Regions from separate parts of the Amycolatopsis sp. 505 genome, predicted to be linked through region 1. Evidence: riboswitches for the same ligand, from Rfam matches in the RefSeq annotation. Region 1 holds a riboswitch; each other region holds the start of a gene.

The links. A riboswitch is a leader RNA that binds a small molecule or an ion and turns the genes downstream of it on or off. The one in region 1 is predicted to bind S-adenosylmethionine.
Region 2: linked by a shared signal. The riboswitch ahead of H5965_RS44770 (aminotransferase class V-fold PLP-dependent enzyme) and the one ahead of thrC (threonine synthase) in region 1 are both predicted to bind S-adenosylmethionine.
Region 3: linked by a shared signal. The riboswitch ahead of H5965_RS30015 (ATP-binding cassette domain-containing protein) and the one ahead of thrC (threonine synthase) in region 1 are both predicted to bind S-adenosylmethionine.

What each region holds. Positions count from the first base shown of each region.
Region 1 covers NZ_JACKQP010000006.1:355,861-361,869, reverse strand. Annotated here, with positions in the region: gene rpsT (30S ribosomal protein S20) at 328-588, shown strand; gene holA (DNA polymerase III subunit delta) at 639-1,613, opposite strand; SAM riboswitch class I at 1,762-1,895, shown strand; gene thrC (threonine synthase) at 1,909-3,174, shown strand; gene H5965_RS23570 (ComEC/Rec2 family competence protein) at 3,212-5,578, opposite strand.
Region 2 covers NZ_JACKQP010000020.1:82,888-88,896, forward strand. Annotated here, with positions in the region: gene H5965_RS44760 (hypothetical protein) at 1-486, opposite strand, end outside; gene H5965_RS44765 (hypothetical protein) at 491-1,087, opposite strand; gene H5965_RS44770 (aminotransferase class V-fold PLP-dependent enzyme) at 1,104-2,429, opposite strand; SAM riboswitch class IV at 2,469-2,583, opposite strand; gene H5965_RS44775 (potassium/proton antiporter) at 2,662-4,140, opposite strand; gene H5965_RS44780 (metalloregulator ArsR/SmtB family transcription factor) at 4,238-4,993, opposite strand; gene H5965_RS44785 (penicillin-binding transpeptidase domain-containing protein) at 5,122-6,009, opposite strand, start outside.
Region 3 covers NZ_JACKQP010000008.1:449,507-455,515, forward strand. Annotated here, with positions in the region: gene H5965_RS30000 (ABC-F family ATP-binding cassette domain-containing protein) at 1-988, opposite strand, end outside; gene H5965_RS30005 (ASCH domain-containing protein) at 993-1,400, opposite strand; gene H5965_RS30010 (4-(cytidine 5'-diphospho)-2-C-methyl-D-erythritol kinase) at 1,397-2,359, opposite strand; gene H5965_RS30015 (ATP-binding cassette domain-containing protein) at 2,430-3,443, opposite strand; SAM riboswitch class I at 3,653-3,743, opposite strand; gene rsmA (16S rRNA (adenine(1518)-N(6)/adenine(1519)-N(6))-dimethyltransferase RsmA) at 3,870-4,706, opposite strand; gene H5965_RS30025 (transglycosylase family protein) at 4,869-6,009, opposite strand, start outside.

The sequences.
Region 1 (6,009 bases):
CGGACCCCTTCGGGTTTTCGCGCGCGCGAAAGCCGGGTCCTCCAGGCTTTTGCCCCGTCAGATGAACGACCGGCCGTCCGGGCCCGCCGATGGTGCCGCTCGGACCAGGCCCACCGGTCCTGGTTGTGTCGAGCTGGAAGCGCGGACCGGCGACGGAACCCTAGGCACTACCGCCGTCCACCGTACTCCCGGCTCCGGACGCCCGCGGCCCGGCTGTTAGAGTGGTCGCTCGCTGCCCGTGCGGCATTCCGTCATGGAGGAAACCCGGTTTCACCGGGGCCACTTCAGCGCGGCGGCGATCTCACCGAGTGAAACAGGAGTTGCCCTATGGCCAACATCAAGTCGCAGATCAAGCGCATCACGACGAACGAGAAGGCGCGTCAGCGCAACCAGGCGATCCGGTCCTCGGTGAAGACCGCGATCCGCAAGGTCCGCGAAGCCGCCGAGGCCGGCGACAAGGCCAAGGCCGTCGAGCTGCAGCGCGACGCCGCCCAGAAGCTGGACAAGGCCGTCTCGAAGGGCGTCATCCACGCCAACCAGGCCGCCAACAAGAAGTCGGCGCTCGCCAAGCGCGTCAACGCGCTCTGAGCTGGTTGATTTCTGGGAAGGCCCCGGCTTCGGCCGGGGCCTTCTTCATGTCACCCCTTGGCCGCGGCCACCTCGAGGACCGCTCGCTCCAGCGCGTAGCCCGGGTCCGCCGCCGCGCCCTTGACCTCGGCGTTCAGCCGCGCGACCACGCGCATCGCCGTCGCCAGGCCGTCCGGGTTCCAGCCGCGGGACTGGCCCTGCGCCTTGCGGATCTTCCACGGCGGCATGCCGAGCTCGCCCGCCAGCTGGTTCGGGTTGCCCCGGCCCGCGCCGGAGACCCGGGCGATCGTGCGGACCGCGTCGGCCAGCGCGTCCGCGACCAGGACGTGCGGGACACCCAGCTGCATCGCCCAGCGCAGCGACTCCAGCGCCGCCGAGCGGTCCCCGCTGACGGCCTTCTCCGCGACCGCGAACCCGGTGACGTCGGCGCGGCCGCGGTGGTAGCGGCGGACCGCGTCGGCGTCGACGGTCCCGCCCGTGTCCGCGACCAGCTGCGTCGCCGCCGAGGAGAGTTCCCGCAGGTCGGAGCCGACGGCGTCGAGGAGGGCGGCCACCCCGGCCGGGTCGATCTTGCCGCCCACCCGGCGCACCTCGTGGCGCACGAACTGCTCCCGCTCGGCCGGTTTGGTCAGCTTCGGGCACTCGGTGACCTCGGCGCCGGCCTTCTTCAGCGCGGCCGGGAGCGACTTGCCGGCCTTGCTGCGGCCACCGCCGGTGTGCACGACGACGAGCACGACCCCGTCCGCCGGGTCCTTCAGGTAGCTCGCGACGGCGTCGGCCAGCTCCTGCGAGATGTCCTGCGCCGACTCGAGGACGATCACCCGGCCCTCGCTGAACAGCGACGGGCTGACCAGTTCGGCCAGCTCGGGCGCTGTGAGATCGGACACCCGGACGCGGGTCAGCTCCGCGGTGGGGTCCGTCGCGCGGGCGGCGGCGAGCGTCTCGCGGACGGCCCGCTCGATCAGCAGTTCTTCCTCCCCCAGCACCAGCTGCAGCGGGGTCGGGGCGGTGGCTTGCGCGGTCACCCGGGAATCCTCTCACTTGCGCTCCGATGCCCCCGCTCCGGTGATGTCGGGCGGCCACCGTGGCACGGCGCGAGCGCGATGTCGTACGGTGTAGCCGAGGCAGCCCGCCCCGGACGATCCGGCGTGCGCGGCACCGACAACCGAATACCGCTCATCCAGAGGGGCAGAGGGAACGGCCCGACGAAGCCCCGGCAACCGGCGTACAGCCCGTCATCCCGCGATCGCGGGGTAGCTGACGACCACGGTGCCAATTCCGGCCCGCTTCGGCGGGGCAGATGAGGAAAGGAACCTCGCGATGACCGCCACCCTCGGCACGACCTCCACCACGAAGACCCCGGATCTCGGTCCCGCCGTCGAACTGGTGTCGAAGGAAGAGGGCCACCGGCAGCCGCTCGCCCCGGAGTTCGTCTCCGCCGAAGACTTCTCGCCGCTCGAGGTCGCCTACGACTTCGGCCGCGTCCGCCGCGAGGACATCGAGGCCGGCCCCAAGAACATCTGGCGCTACAAGAAGCTCCTTCCGGTTCCGTCCAACGTCGAAGAGATCCCGAACACCGAACCGGGCGCGACGCGGCTGGTCCGCGCCGACCGCCTCGCCAAGGCGCTCGGCCTCAAGCGCGTGTGGGTCAAGGACGACACCGGCAACCCGACGCACTCGTTCAAGGACCGCGTCGTCGCCGTCGCGCTGGCCGCCGCCCGCGAGTTCGGGTTCGAGGTGCTCGCGTGTCCGTCGACCGGCAACCTGGCCAACGCGACGGCCGCCGCCGCGGCCCGCGCCGGCTGGCGGTCGGTCGTGCTGATCCCGAAGACCCTCGAGCGCGCCAAGATCCTCACCACCGCGGTGTACGACGGTGACCTCCTCGCCATCGACGGCAATTACGACGACGTCAACCGCCTCGCCACCGAGCTCGCCGGCGAGCACCCGAAGTGGGCGTTCGTCAACGTGAACGTCCGGCCGTACTACTCGGAGGGCTCGAAGACGCTGGCCTTCGAGGTCGCCGAGCAGCTCGGCTGGCGCATCCCGCCGCAGATCGTCGTCCCGATCGCCTCCGGTTCGCAGCTGACCAAGGTGGACAAGGGTTTCCGCGAGCTGGGTCAGCTCGGTCTCGTGGACGCCAGCCCGTACAAGGTGTTCGGCGCGCAGGCCACCGGCTGCTCGCCGGTCTCGGCCGCGTTCCGCGAGGGCCACGACGTGGTCCAGCCGGTGAAGCCGGACACGATCGCCCGTTCGCTGGCGATCGGCAACCCGGCCGACGGCCCGTACGTGCTCGACATCGTCAACCGCACCGGCGGCGCGATCGAGGACGTCTCCGACGAAGAGGTCGTCGAGGGCATCCGCCTGCTCGCCCGCACCGAAGGCATCTTCACCGAGACGGCGGGCGGGGTCACCGTCGCCACGGCGAAGAAGCTGGTCGAGACGGGCAAGCTGGACCCGGACGCCGAGACGGTCCTGCTGATCACCGGCGACGGCCTCAAGACCCTCGACGCGATCGAGAACCACGTCGGCCCCAAGGCCACCCTGCCGCCCTCGGCCGCGGCCGTGAACGAGGCCCTCGGCTACTGAGCTCCGGCCGGGGCGGGCTTCGGGCCCGCCCCGGCACTCAGCGGCGCGGCGGGCCGCGCGGCTCGCCTCGCCGGACTATCGCCGTTCCGGTGACCACCGCGGTGTCGCCGTCCAAATCGGTGCGGGTGACTCGCGCGCCGAGCGCCACCAGCGTGTCCACTGTGGACTTGCTGGGGTGGCCGTACGTGTTTCCCGCCCCCACGCTGACCAACGCCACCCGCGGGGCCACCGCCGCGAGGAACGACGGCAGCGAGTAACGGCTGCCGTGATGGGGCACCTTCAGCACCTCCGCCTTCAGATCTCCGATGTCGGCCAGCAGGTCCGCCTGCGCGGCCAGTTCGACGTCGCCGGTCAGCAGGACCCGCCCGGCCGTGGTTTCCGCTCGGAGCACCACCGAGCTGTTGTTGATCGTCGTGCCGTCCTGCGGCCCGTCTTGCCGCGCCGGTACATAACGGGGACCGAGGACGTCGAGCGCCAGGCCCGGCCAGTCCAGCCGCTCCCCCGGGCTCAGCTCGACCAGCGGCACTGCCCGCCGACCGGCCTCGGCGGCGACCTGGCGCCACGCCCACCCCGGCGACCGCCCGGGGCCGACGGCGATCGCACCGACCGCGCGACCGTCGAAGACCGAGGCGAGGCCGCCGATGTGGTCGGCGTGCAGGTGGCTCAGCACCAGCAGCGGAACCCGGTCGACCGCCAGCCGGTGCAGGCACTCGTCGACCGGCCCCGGCTCGGGCCCGGCATCGACGACGACCGCGCGCCCCGGCTCGGCGGTCGCCAGCACGACCGCGTCGCCTTGGCCGACGTCGCACTCGACCATCGCCCAGTTCCGCGGCGGCCACGTCGGCGCCACCACCCGGACCGGCACGAACACCAGCAGCGCACCGGCGACGAGCACGGCCATCAGCACCCGCACCTTCCGGTGCCGGACCGCGAGCGCCAGCACCGCCAGGACGGTGGCGGCCAGGAGACCGCCCACCCAGCCGCCGGGCCAGGCGATGACCGCGCCGGGAGCCCGGGCACCGTGCCGGGCCACCGCGATCAGCCACCGGGCCTCGGGGTCGGCCAGGTGCACCAGGAGTTTCCCGGCGCCCGGCCACCACGGACCGGTGATCGTCGCCAGCACGCCGAGCACCGTCGCCGGGGCCACGACGGGCGCGGCGAGGACGTTGGTCAGCACCGAAACCAGGCTCACCGACCCCGCCATGCCCGCGAGCACCGGCGCCGTCACCAGGAAGGCCGCCAGCGGGACGGCCAGCCCTTCCGCGAACCCCGGCGGGATCCCGCGACGGACCAGGGCACCGGCCCAGCGCGGCGCGAGCAGGACCAGCCCGCCGGTGGCGCACACCGACAGGGCGAAACCGAAGTCCGTGGCCATCGCCGGATCCGCCACTACCAGCAGGCACACCGCAAAGGCCAGCGCGGGCAGTGCCGAACCACGGCGTCCCAGCGCCAGGGCCAGGAGTGCCACGGCCGCCATGACGCCGGCGCGCAGCACGCTCGGCTCCGGGCCGACCAGGACGAGGAACCCGGCCAGGCACGCCCCGGCCGCGGCGGCCGACAGCCGGGGGCCGAGCCGGAGCAAGCGCAGCAGGAGCAGGACCGCCCCGCAGACGACAGCGAGGTTGCCCCCGCTGACCGCGGTGAGGTGCGCGAGGCCGGCGGAGATGAACTCCTGCTCGACGCGAGGGGACAACGCGCTCGTGTCGCCCAGCACCAGGCCTGGGAGAAGACCTGCGGGTTCGTCCGGCAGGACCTGGCACAGGTCGTGGAGCCCGGTGCGCAGCTCGGCAGCAGCCCGCTGCCACCACGGTGAAGGGCCTGGGTCGGCCGGTGGGCCGCGTACGGACAGCACCGCGACGGTCAGGTCCGAGCCGCGCGGCGGCATCAGTAGGCCGCTCGCGGTCACCTCCTGGCCTGGCAGCAGGGACGTCCACTGCTCGACGGGGGCCAGCAGGAGGACGCGGCCGGACGAAGGAACCGGCCGTCCGTCGACCGAGGCAGTGCGGACGTCGGCCGCGAGGACAACCGACCGGGCGCCTGCTTGGCGGTCGGCGTATCCAGCGCTACGCACGGGTTTCGGGCGCTCGGCGACGACGACTCGCAATGCGGCCGGCAGGCCTTCTGCCGTGCGGAGCTCGTCACGTTGGGCGTCGCGGATTCGCCAAGCGACCGGGCCGGCGGCAAGGAGGCCGAGGATGAGGAGGGCCGCTACCGCGTCGCGTGCCCGGGGGTGGTTGCGGGCTCGCCACAGGACGAGGCCGGCGATCATTGTGGTGGCCAGGCCGGTCGCGACGGCCGTCCACCAGCCGAGCAGCAAGCCGGCCAGCGCTGCCAGCCAGCAGGCCGCTGCCGCCGGGACGAGCCGCATGTCCTGGCGGGTGTCGGTTGCTGGGAGGGTGGTCATTCTGGTGTCACCTCCTGCGTGACGGCGAACATGGGCACACCGCTGGTGCGTGCTGTGGTGAACCGGGAGCGCGGTGCCCGGGACGGTGGTCATCCGGTGGCCACCGCCCGCGAGGGAGCCGTCTCGGCCACACCGTCGGCGCCGGCCATGGCAGCCGGGTACAAGGCACCGTGCTCATCGGACCGCCACCTTCCGAGAGCATGCGAGCGGACCGCTTCCGAGAAGCACCGGCACCCGGCCCGCTGCACCCGCCGGTCCACGGGCGGTGTGGATTCGTCGATCGGCGCTGTCGATGCGGGTGGGCGGCGAGCCGCCGCTCGAACGAGCCCACGCGACCGCAGAGCCGCACGCCCTGCCGAGTGCCGGCGACAGGAGGCATCCGTAGGACTGCCATCTCGCAAAGGAGCGAGCTGACCGCTCCCGAAAGCACC
Region 2 (6,009 bases), on a different contig from region 1:
CGCGACCAGCGCGAACACGCCGGTGACGGCCAGCAGGAACCAGCTGCGTTCGCAGCCGGCCAGCACCAGGAGGCCGAGCGTCGCCAGGAGCGCGCCGCGGACGTCGCCGCCGAGCCGGAACTGGAGGGCGCCGACCAGGTCGAGCAGCGGGACGGCGGCCAGCGCCCCGAGCGTGCCGAGCAGGAACCGGCCGGGACGCTCGGGCCGCAGCTGCCGCCAAGACCAGGCGGCCACGCAGAGCACCACGCAGACGAGACCGGCGAGCCAGCCGAGCCGCGCCGAGGGCACCACGTCGACGGCGGCGGCGATCGCTCTCTGCTCGCTCGCCAGGCCGGTGCCGTTGAGCTCGTTGGTCGCGAAGCCGTGCGACCGCTGGTACCCCAGCGTGCTTTCGGGGCGGTCCGTGACCAGGTCGACGGCCACCAGCACGATCAGCGCGAACCCCAGCGCGGCCAGCGGGAACCAGGACCGCCGTGAACACCCCATCGGGTCAGGGTATCGAGCGCGGGCTTCCCCGCAGCAGGGCGATGAAGGCGGCGGCGAGCAGGATCATCGCCGAGGCCAGCATGCCCGCCGTGTCCGCCGAGAGCACCACGGCGACCAGGGCGAATGCCACCGTCGTCAGCAGGACGAACCGGCTGCGTTCGCAGGCGGCGAGCAGCAGCAGGCCGAGGGTGGCCAGGAGCGGGCCGCGCAGGCCGTCGCCGAGGCGGAACTGCCAGGACCCGACCAGGTCGAGCAGCGGGACGGCGAGCAGCGCGGCGATCGTGCCGAGGACGAACCACCCCACCCGGCCCGGCCGCCGGGCGAACGCGTACCAGACGGCGGTGCCGAGGACGGCCACGCCGAGCGTGACCAGCCATACCGGCCCGGCCGGGAGGCTGCTGTCCCCGACGTGGAAGTCCAGCGGCCACCGCTGCGCGCGGCTGTACTCGGTCGCGCCGGGCGGGACCGCCGGTGCGAGGAGGAGGTTCGCGGACTCGCTTTCGGCCCGGCTCCGGCGCCACAGCAGCTGCACGACGACCGAGCCGAGCTGCGCGAACCCCAGCAGTGCCAGCGGAAACCAGAAACGCGGCCCTCTCCCCATCGGCCCAGGCTGGCGTTCAGCAGAACGGCGGCAGCTCGCGCGGGTCGCCGACCGGGGCCCAGCGGCCGTCCACCTTCGCGTACTCCCAGCGAGCTCCGCGGGCGACGATCTGCCGCAGGGCGAGGAGCACGCGGTCGACGTGTTCCTCCGTGCTGCCGAGGCCGAGGCTGACGCGGACCGCCTGCTGCCCGTCGCCGCCGGTGCGGCCGATCAGGCGCTTGGCCGCGATGTGGGCGCAGAAGGCGCCGTCGCGGACGCCGATGCCGTACTCGGCGGACAGGACCGCGGCGAGCCAGCCGGGGTCGAAGCCGTCGACGACGAAGCTGACCGTGCCGACCCGGTCGACCGGCGCGTCGAACAGCCGCAGCTCGGCGCAGCCCGGGATGCTCTCGAGGCCCTTGCGGAGCCGGGCGAGCAGGGCCTGCTCGTGGTCTTCGATCGCGGCCCAGTTTTCGCCGAGGGTCTCGCACGCGACGCCGAGCGCGTACACGCCGACGGTGTTGGGCGAGCCGGCTTCGTGGCGCTCCGGGCCGGTGTTCCAGACGACGGCGTCTTCGGTGACGAGCTTGGTCGCACCGCCGCCGGCGAGGTACGGGCGGGCCGCGCGCAGCCAGTCGGCACGCCCGATCAGCGCGCCCGCACCGAAGGGCGCGTACAGCTTGTGGCCGGACAGCGCGACGTAGTCGACGTCGAGTTCCTTGAGCGAGATCCGGCGGTGCGGGGCCAGCTGGGCGGCGTCGAGGGCGATGCGGGCGCCGTGTTTCCGCGCCACGGCCGCGATTTCCGCCACCGGGAGCAGCTCACCGGTCACATTGGACGCCCCGGTGACGACGACCAGCCGCGGGCCCTGCGGGGCTTCGGCGAGTGCTTCGTCCACAGCGGACACCGCGGCGAGGCGGGTGCGCGGCGTCGGGATCCGCCGGACGTTCGGGCCGTGCCACGGCAGCAGCGCGGCGTGGTGCTCGGTGTCGAAGACAACCACCGTGGTGTGCCGGGGAAGGCTGCGGGCGAGGAGGTTGAAGGAGTCGGTGGTGTTGCGGGTGAAGACGACGGTGTCGGTACGCCGCGCGTCGACGAAGCGGCGCAGGACGTCGCGGGTGCGCTCGTAGAGCTTGGTGGAGACCTGCGACGCGAAGCCGGCGCCGCGGTGGACGCTGGCGTACCAGGGCAGGAACTCGTCGACCTTCGCGCGGACGGCGTCGAGGCAGGGTGCGCTCGCGGCGTGGTCGAGGTTGGCGTAGCCGATGTCCCCGCCGGTCACCAGCGGAACCCGCAGCGACGCCCCGGCGACGGCGGGAACGGCAGGGGCTTCGAGCTGGGTGCGGTCGATGGCGAGAGTCATCGGGGTGCCTCCTCGGCGATCCGGGGGACCCCGGCGAGGGGCCCGCGCTTGCCCGTCGCACGGCGCGACCGGCCCGGTCTTCACCCGGGGCACCCCACCGCGGTAGGAGGGTTGCCGGCCAGCAAGCCGGGGCTTCGCGCTGGCACTCATGACCTGGTTCGAAAGGTAACCGAGAGCGCGCCCGGGCGCCAACCCCCGTCGCACATTCTGAGACGCCGGTCACAGAGCGTGCTCAGCGACCGGATTCGCCCTTCCAGCGGGCCAGGCGGCCGGCCCGGTCGACGGCGCGCAGCCGGCGTTCGACCGCGTCGCGGACCGCGCTCGTCGTGACGACCAGGAGCTGGTCGTTCTCCTGCAACCGGCTGGTCTTCTGCGGGGTGAACCCGGCGCCGTCGCGGACGACCAGGCTGATCGTCGCCCCGACCGGCAGCCGCAGCTCGGACAGGTACACGCCGTGCATCTTCGACCCCGGCTGGATGCGGACCTGCAGCAGTTCGGCGCCGAGCTCGTCCAGCGGCGCGGAGTCGACCTCGATCTCGTGCGCTTCGGACTTCTTGGCCAGCCCGAGCGTGCGCGCGAGCGGGCCGAGCGTCGCCCCCTGGACCAGCGTCAGCACGATGACCAGCACGAACACCGCGTCGACCAGCCGCTGCGCGCCCGGCAGGCCCTGCGACAACGGGATCATGGCGAGCACGATCGGCACCGCGCCGCGCAGCCCGGCCCACGACAGGAACACCTGTTCCCGCCACGGCAGGCGGAACGGCAGCATCGACAGCACCACCGAGACCGGCCGCGCCAGCAGCAGCACCACCGCGCCCGCGACCAGGCCCGGCACGATCGCGTCGAGCAGCCGGCCCGGCGAGGCGAACAGCCCGAGCAGCACGAACAGCCCGATCTGGGCCAGCCACCCCAGGCCCTCGGCGAACGAGAGCGTGTCCGACCGGTGCGGCAGCCGCGAATTGCCGAGCACCAGCGCGGCGACGTAGGTGGCGAGCAGCCCGGACGCGTGCAGCAGCTGCCCGGACGAGTAGGCGACGACGCACACCGCGACCGTGGCCAGCGGGTAGAGGCCGGTCGCCGGCAGCGCGGCCCGGCGCAGCGCGATCCCGCCGAGCCAGCCGAAGGCGAGGCCGATGACCAGGCCCGCCGTCAGCTCGTAGACCACCAGCAGCGGCAGCGTCCAGTCCACAGTGGTGCCTTCGGCCAGGACCACGACGGCGATGTAGGCCGGTGCGTCGTTGATCCCCGACTCGAGTTCGAGCGCGCCGGTGAGCCGTTTGCCGATCCCGGCCGTGCGCAGCACCGAGAACACCGCGGCCGCGTCGGTCGAGGCGAGCACCGCGCCCCACAGCAGCGCCAGCCGCCAGTCGAGGCCCAGCAGCCAGTGCAGGGCCGCGCCGGTGGCCGCAACGCTCACCACGACGGCCACTGTGGACAGTGCGATCCCGCGGCCCAGCGCGGGTTTCACCGCCGACCACCGGGTGGTCAGCCCGCCTTCGGCGAGGATCATGACGAGGGCGGCGAGGCCGAGCGACTGGGTCAGGCCGGGGTTGTCGAACCGGATGCCGAAGCCGGCTTCGCCCAGCAGGACGCCGATCCCCAGGTACAGCAGCAGCGAGGGCAGGCCGAGCCGGATCGACACGCGCACGGCCAGCACGGACGCGAGGAGGACGACGCCGCCGACGCCGAGCAGCACGGGAAGCTGGTCCATGCCCGCCTCCTCCCGAGTGCCGTGGGGCTCTCAGAATAGTGAGGCACGTGGATTAACTCGTTCGTGTACCGCTGCCCGGCGCCGGACACCCGGTGTGTTAAGGCGCCGCAACACCACTGAGCGCGTCGAGATCGACACCGAGCGCGGCGAACGGCTCCCCCGCTGCCGGCAGCACCTTGACCGCGCGGTGACCGTCCCGGGCCACCCAGCCGGCGTCGACCGCCCGCTCGAGCAGCGCGGCGGGCAGGGCGCCGGCGAGGTGGTCGCGGCGCTCCGTCCAATCCAGACAGTCACGCAGCAGCGGCCGCCGCCCGGCCGCGACGGGGACACCGAGATCCGCCAGGACGTCGCGGCCGCGCGGGGTCAGCGCCAGCCCGGCGGCGGTGTCGACCAGGCCGGTGGCGAGCATGCCCTCGCGGAGGGCGACGCCGAGCTCGCCGGCGAGGTGGTCGTAGCAGGTCCGGGCGAAGCCGAGCCGCCGGGCGCGCAGGGAGGACTTGAGGCCGGTGACCGGCCGGTGACCGGCAGCCTTTCGGGGGCTCCGGGTGGCGGAGCCCCCGGCCCGGGGCAGCGCCCCGGATGTCACTGCGTGCTGGGCCAGGTGCTCGATCAGCTCGGCGACCCGCGGGTCGGCGATCCGGACGTAGCTGGCCCGCCCCTGCTTGACGCGGGCGACGAAGCCGGCACCGGCCAGCCGGGTGACGTGCTCGCTGGCCGTCGAGAGCGCGATCCCGGCCGCCTTCGCGAGCTCGCCGACGGTCCAGGCCCGCCCGTCCAGCAGCACGAGGCACATGGTGGCCCGGCTCGGGTCGGCGAGCACCGCGGCCACCTCGGCCAGCGCGATCGTCTCCATGCCCCCACGCTACGGCCCCGACCCGTCGGCCACGGCCGAACCTTCGTACCCGGCCGGACGACACGCGTACCTGGATGGACGACACGCGTACCTGGATGGACGACACGGCGGCTGCGGGCCGGTGCGGGTCAGAGGGCCTTGAGGAACTTGGCGGCCAGTTGGACGGCCGGGCCGGAATCGTTCGACTTTTCGAGGACCACGGCGAAGGCGATGCTGCCGCGGTAGCCGACGAACCAGCCCGTGGCGTTCGAGCCGTCGCCGAACTGGGCCGTGCCCGTCTTGCCGAAGACGTTGCCCGCCGACGCCGCCGCGCGGCCGGTGCCGCTCTGGACCACCGCGTGCATCATCTTCCGCACTTCCCCGAGCACCGACGCCGGCGGCGGCGAGTAGCCCTTGACGACCGAGGTCTCCAGGTCGTGCCACAGCCGGGGCGTGATCGCCTTGCCGGTCGCCACCGTGGCCGCCATCAGCGTGCCGCCGAGGGCACTGGCCTGGATGCGGCCCTGGCCGAACCCGTCCTCGACCTGCTCGTCCTTGCTCGCCGCGGGCTCGACCTTGCCCAGCTCGGTCTTGATCCCGGGGATGTCGTAGTCGGCGTTGAGGCCCAGCTCGTCGGCCGCCTTCTTCAGCCCGTCCGCGGGCAGGGCGAGCGCGAGCTGGCCGAACGTGGTGTTGCAGGAGCGGGCGAACGCCGTCTGGAGGTTCGTCGCGCCCAGCTCGAAGCCCTCGTTCTTGACCGTCCGCGTGCCGATCGTCGCGACGCCCGGGCAGTCGACCGGCGACCCCGCGTTCAGGCCGCTCTGCTGGACCGCCGCCACCGACGTCGCGATCTTGAACGACGATCCCGGCTCGTACAGGCCGTTGAGCGCCTTCGGCGCGTTCCCGGCCGCGGCGTTCTGCGCGACCGCGAGGATGTCCCCCGAGCCCGTGTCGAGGGCGACGAGCATCGCCGATCCCTGGTAGCCGTCCACCGCGGCCTGGGCGGCGTTCTGCGCGGCCAGGCTCAGGCTCGCCAC
Region 3 (6,009 bases), on a different contig from region 1:
GCAGCTTCAGCAGCGACGTCTTGCCCGAGCCGTTGACGCCGACCAGGCCGATCCGGTCGCCCGGGCCGATCCGCCAGGTGACGTGGTCGAGCAGCGTCCGGTCACCCACCGCGTACGTCGTGTCTTCCAGCTCCAGCACGGTTTTCCCGAGCCGCCGCTTCGCGAACGCCTGCAGCTCGACGGAGTCGCGCGGCGGCGGGACGTCGGCGATCAGCGCTTCGGCCGCCTCGACGCGGTAGCGCGGCTTCGACGAGCGCGCCTGCGGGCCGCGGCGCAGCCACGCCAGCTCCTTGCGGGCCAGGTTCTGCCGCTTCTCCTCGGCCGTCGCGGCCAGCCGCGCCCGCTCGGCGCGCGCGAAGATCCAGTCGGCGTAACCACCTTCGTACTGCTCGACGCGGCCGTTCGCGACCTCCCACGTCAGGGTCGCGACGGTGTCGAGGAACCACCGGTCGTGCGTGACGACCACGACGGCGACCTTCCGGGCCAGCAGGTGGTCGGCGAGCCAGCGGACACCTTCGACGTCCAGGTGGTTGGTCGGCTCGTCGAGCACGATCAGGTCGAGCTCGCCGGTCAGCGCGGCGGCCAGGGAGACCCGGCGCCGCTCGCCGCCGGACAGGTTCGCCGTCGGGGTGTCCAGACCGATCGCCGTGATACCCAGGCCGTCCACAATGGACCGGACACGGGCGTCGGCGGCCCATTCGTGCTCGGCGCCGTAGCGTTCGAGCACGACGTCGCCGACCGTGCTGCCGTCCGGGAGTTCCGTGCGTTGGGTGACCACGGCCATCCGCAGATCGCGAACATGGCTCACCCGCCCTGAATCCGGCTCGGCGAGTCCGGAAAGGACTTCCAGCAGCGTGGTCTTGCCGCCCCCGTTGAGGCCGACGACGCCGATGCGCTGCCCGGCCGCGATGCCGAGGGAAACGCCGTCCAGCAGCGGGCGAACCCCGTAGGACTTGCTCACCGCCTCCAGGTTGACCAGGTTGGCCATCCGCTCAGCCGATCCTTTCCACAATGACGAACCGGGTCGCCACGACCTGAGTCGTGTCGTCCACGGTGAATTCCGGGTTCTCCAGGGCGGCGCGCACTTCCGCGCTCTGCCAGAACTTCGTGTGCTCCGCGCGCCACTCGGCAACGCTCGCGAAACCCTCGCCCTCGCCGAGCGCGTGCTCGATGTCCACTGCGGACAGTGGCAGGACACGTACCTCGACCGTTTCGATGACCGCCACCCCGGTGCCGGCGGAGTCGAGCACCAGCTCTCGCTCACCCACGAAGGGCAACGCTTCGCCGTCGTGTTCGTATTCCGCGAGCAGGGCCGAGGTCGTCGTCTTCTCCCCGGCCAGGATCGCCGCGACCAGCTTGTCGCGCAGCGGGCCGGGGAACGCGAACTCGGCGTGCTTCATGCGTGCACCCGCGGCGGCGCCGGGCGCGGCGCGTCGTCCCCGCCGACCACCCGGGCGCCGGGGACCGGGCCGTGGGCCACGCGGACCGTGCGGCAGACGCCGGCGCCCGACAGCTCGGCCGCGACCTCCACCGCCGACTGCGCGTCTTCGCAGAGGAACGCGCACGTCGGGCCGGAACCGGACACCGTGCCCGCGAGCGCGCCCGCGTTCACGCCCGCCCGGAGCGTGCGGCGCAGGTCGGGCCGCAGCGAGACCGCGGCCGCCTGGAGGTCGTTGCCCAGCAGCAAGGCCAGCTGGCGCGGGTCGCCCGAGGCCAGCGCCTCGACGACCGGCGTGTGCGAGCCGATCCGGGGCGGGTTGCCCGCCGCGCGCAGGCGGTCGAGTTCGCCGAACACCTTCGGCGTCGACAGCCCCTCGGCGGCGAAAGCCAGCACCCAGTGGAACGTGTGCCGCGACAGCACCGGGACGAGCTGTTCGCCGCGGCCGGTGCCCAGCGCGGTGCCGCCGTAGAGCGCGAACGGGACGTCGCTGCCCAGGCCGGCGGCGATTTCGGCGAGTTCGTCGCGGGTGACGTCGAGCCCCCACAGCGAAGCGAGTCCGACCAGTGTCGCCGCGGCGTCGGCGCTGCCGCCCGCCATGCCGCCCGCGACCGGGATGCCCTTGCGCAGCACCACCCGGACCTTCGGCTCACCGGTGCGCCCGACGTGCGCCGCGAGCGCCTCGACGGCCCGCCAGGCCAGGTTTTCGGGGCCGATCGGGACCGAGCCCTCCCCCTCGCCGTAGACCTCGATGCCGGGCTCTTCGGTGACCGCGACGGTCACCTCGTCGGTCAGCGACAGCGCCTGGAACACGGTGACCAGCTCGTGGTAACCGTCTTCCCGCAGGTCGTCGACCGAAAGGTGCAGGTTGACCTTGGCCGGGACCCGGACGGTGACTGGGGGCGGAACTACAGCGAGCACCCGACCAGCCTACGTGCCCGCGGAAACGCCCCGATGCGACCTGCGCATCGGGGCGTTCCCGGTGGAAAGCTCAGGCAGCCGCCACACCCTGCGGGCTGCGCGCGGTCTGCGTCACGTGCCCGCCGCGCTCGGCGACCCAGGCCAGCGCCGCGTCGGCCCGCTCGCCGCGGACACCCAGGCGGAACCGGCCGACCGGCGTGTCACCGATGCGGGTCAGGCCGCCGCCGATGGTGGCGAACTCGACGTCGAAGCGGCCGGCGGCCTCGGGCAGCAGCGCGCCCACCGAAGCGAAACCGACCAGCACGACGTCGGCCGAGCGGTCGTAGCGCGCCGCCTGCGAGCGGGTCGTCTCGATGGCCGGCAGCAGCGCCTGGGCGGTGCGGCTGGCCGGGTTCGAGATCAGGTCGAGCACCGTGCCGCGCTCGACGACCGTGCCGTCCTCCAGCACCGCGACGTCGTCGCAGACCCGGCGGACCACGCCCGCGTCCGGCGTCGTGACGACGATCGTGGTGCCCAGCTCGGAGCGCGCCCGGTCGAGGACGGCGAGCACCGCGCCGGCCTCCTCCGGGTCGACGCCGGCGGTCGGGTCGTCGGCGAGCAGCACGGCCGGGGCCGCCGCCAGCGCCTTCGCGACCGCGACGCGGCGCAGCTGCCCGGCGGACAGCTCACCGGGCCGCTGCGTGGCGCGCTGGGTCAGGCCGACGAGGTCGAGCAGCGAGCCGACCCGGCTGCGGCGCTGCGGGCCGTCGACGCCGAGCTGCTCGAGCGGGGAAGCGATGTTGCCGGCGATGGTGCGCTCGGCGATCAGCTCCGGCTTCGTGGAAACGACGCCGAGCTGACGGCGGATTTCGCGGAGGCGGCGGCCGTCGAGGGTGCCGGTGTTGAGGCCGTCGAGGCGGACGACACCGCGGTCGGGGCGCTCCTGCAGGGCGATGCACCGGGCGAGGACGGACTTGCCCGACCCGGCGGGACCGACCACGCCGAACAGCGAGCCTGCCTGGACGTCGACGCTCACGTCCCGCAGCGCGACGACGGAGTTTCCGTTGGTGGCAAAGGTTTTGGACAGGTTTTCGACGGTGATCACGAAGGCTCCAGAAAACGGGGTGCAGGCAGCGCGCAGCACCCGGCCGCAAGCGAGTTCCGTCCTGTTCGGACGGTGCATGAAGAAGAGGTGGACCGGCTCGGACTAGCTCAGTGGGAGCGTCGACATGCGGTCACGGAGCGGCGGCCTTCGTCGACAACGCGACGCCTGGTCAGGAGCAGGGGGCGGGCTACCCTCTTCATCGAAAACGGCCTCCATCGGTCCTGGCGGTAGCACCTGCCCTGTGGAGGGTGGTTGCTGCGACTTCGGCGAGCCAGGTCTCTCAGTCGCTCGGGATGGACGTATTGAGTAAAACCGATCCCGAGGAGCGAAAGCAAGCCCGTTGGCCCAGATCACACGAGTGGAGGTGTCCGAATCGCGGGATCACGGGCTTGGCGGGCGTATTTTCACGCCTCCACTGTGGAGCCGCTAGCGCGCGGCGGCGATGCGGGCGAAGTCGTGCACATCCAGCTGCTCGCCACGGGTCCTGGGGTCGATCCCGGCCGCCGTCAGGAGTTCGCCGGCGCGCTCGGCCGAGCCCGCCCAGCCCGCGAGCGCGGCCCGGAGCGTCTTCCTGCGTTGTGAGAAAGCGGCGTCCACCAGGCCGAAGAGGACGTCCCGGTCGTCGGACGCCGTCGCGTCGGCCCGCTCGAAGGCGACGAGCGCGGAATCGACGTTCGGCACCGGCCAGAACACCGAGCGTGGCACGGCGGCGACCTTGCGTGCGGGGCCGTACCAGGCGAGCTTGACGCTGGGCACGCCGTAGATCCGGCTGCCGGGGCCGGCGGCCATCCGGTCGGCGACCTCGGTCTGCACCATGACGAGACCGGTCCGGAGGGAGGGCACCTCGGCCAGGAGGTGCAGCACGACGGGCACGGCGACGTTGTAGGGCAGGTTGGCGACGAGAGCGGTCGGCTCGCCCAGTTGTTCGCGGGTGACGCGCAGGGCGTCCGCCCCGACGACGGTGAGGTTCCCCGCGGCCTCGGGCCCGCGTTCGGCGACGGTCTTGGGCAGCCGTTCGGCGAGCTTGGGGTCGATCTCGACGGCGACCACCCGGGCGCCGGTGGCGAGCAGCCCGAGGGTCAGGGACCCGAGGCCGGGCCCGACCTCGAGGACGACGTCGTCGGGCGTGACGTTCGCCAGCTCGACGATCCGCCGGACGGTGTTGGGGTCGTGCACGAAGTTCTGCCCGAGCTTCTTGGTCGGCCGCACGTCGAGTTCGGCCGCCAGCGCACGGATTTCGGCCGGTCCCAGCAGTTCAACCACCGCTGGAGCCTACTTGAACCCGGAATTCGCGTGATCAGAGGCGCATCTCGCGTGATTGGGGGGACGACACGCGTGATTGGAGAGCCGACACGCGTGATTGGCGGGTCGACACGCGAAACGGCCCCCGTCCGGGGAGGGACGGGGGCCGGTTCGAAGCGGTACTCAGGCCTTCTTGCCGCAGACCGGCCAGGCGCTGTAGCCGCCGCGGGCGTCGCGGACCTTCTCCGCGACCGCGATCTGCTGCTCGCGCGAAGCCTGGCTCGGCAGGTTCGCGTACTGGTCGCCGCCGTAGGCGTCCCACGTGCGCTTGTCGAACTGGAGGCCGCCGTAGTAGCCGTTGCCGGTGTTGATGGACCAGTTGCCGCCCGACTCGCACTGCGCGATGCGGTCCCACGCGGAGCCGTCGCCGATGTTCGGGGCCGGGGCTTCCTTGGTGCCGACGTGGACGATCTTCGGCTTCGGCTGGGTGATGACCTTCTCGGAGATGCTCTCCCGGCCGACCTCTTTGCCGTTCTTCTGCGTGACCTTGTAGGTCACTTCCTTCTCACCCGGCGTGCCGGGGTCCTCGACCTGCGTCTTGCCCTTGGCGAGGTTCGGGTCGTCGACGCGCTGCTCGGGCGGGTCGATGGACTCCTTCTGGACGACCGTCGAGACGCCGGTGCGGCTGATGTGCACCTCGGCGCCGTCGGTCAGCTTGACGTCCAGGCCGCCCTCGGCCTGGTCCTCCGGGCCCAGGGTGAGCTTGTACTCGCCCAGGAACTCCTTCGTCGTCACGGCCGTGGTCTTGACCTGCTTCGGCGCGTTGCCGCCGTCGTACAGGGTGATGTTCTTGAGCGTCTTGATCTCGACGGTCGCGCCCTGCAGCGGCAGCTCGCCGCTCTTCGGCATTGACATCCAGGTGCCGGCCTTGTCCATCTCGGTCATCCCGAGCTGGCTCAGCGCGTCGCCGAGGTGGGTCGCGCGGACCCAGGAGGTGCGCTCGGCGCCGTCGACGATCAGCTTCAGCTGGCGGCCGCGCTCGAGCTTGATGACGCCGCCGTCGCCGACCTCCGCCTGCGGGGAGGGCGAGAGCGAGTCGTGCTCGCCGACGGACAGGCCCGCGTCCTCGAGCACCTCGCCGACGGTGCCGCCGAAGGAGTGCACGGTCTGCTGGTGGCCGTCGACGTCGACGGTGATGCTCTTGTTCATCGCCAGCGCGGCCGCGCCGCCGCCGGCGACGCTGATCATGACGCTGAGGACGGCACCCTTGAGGAACCGGCGCTTCCAGACCTTGGTGGTCTGGCGGAGGCCCTCGTCCAGAGCC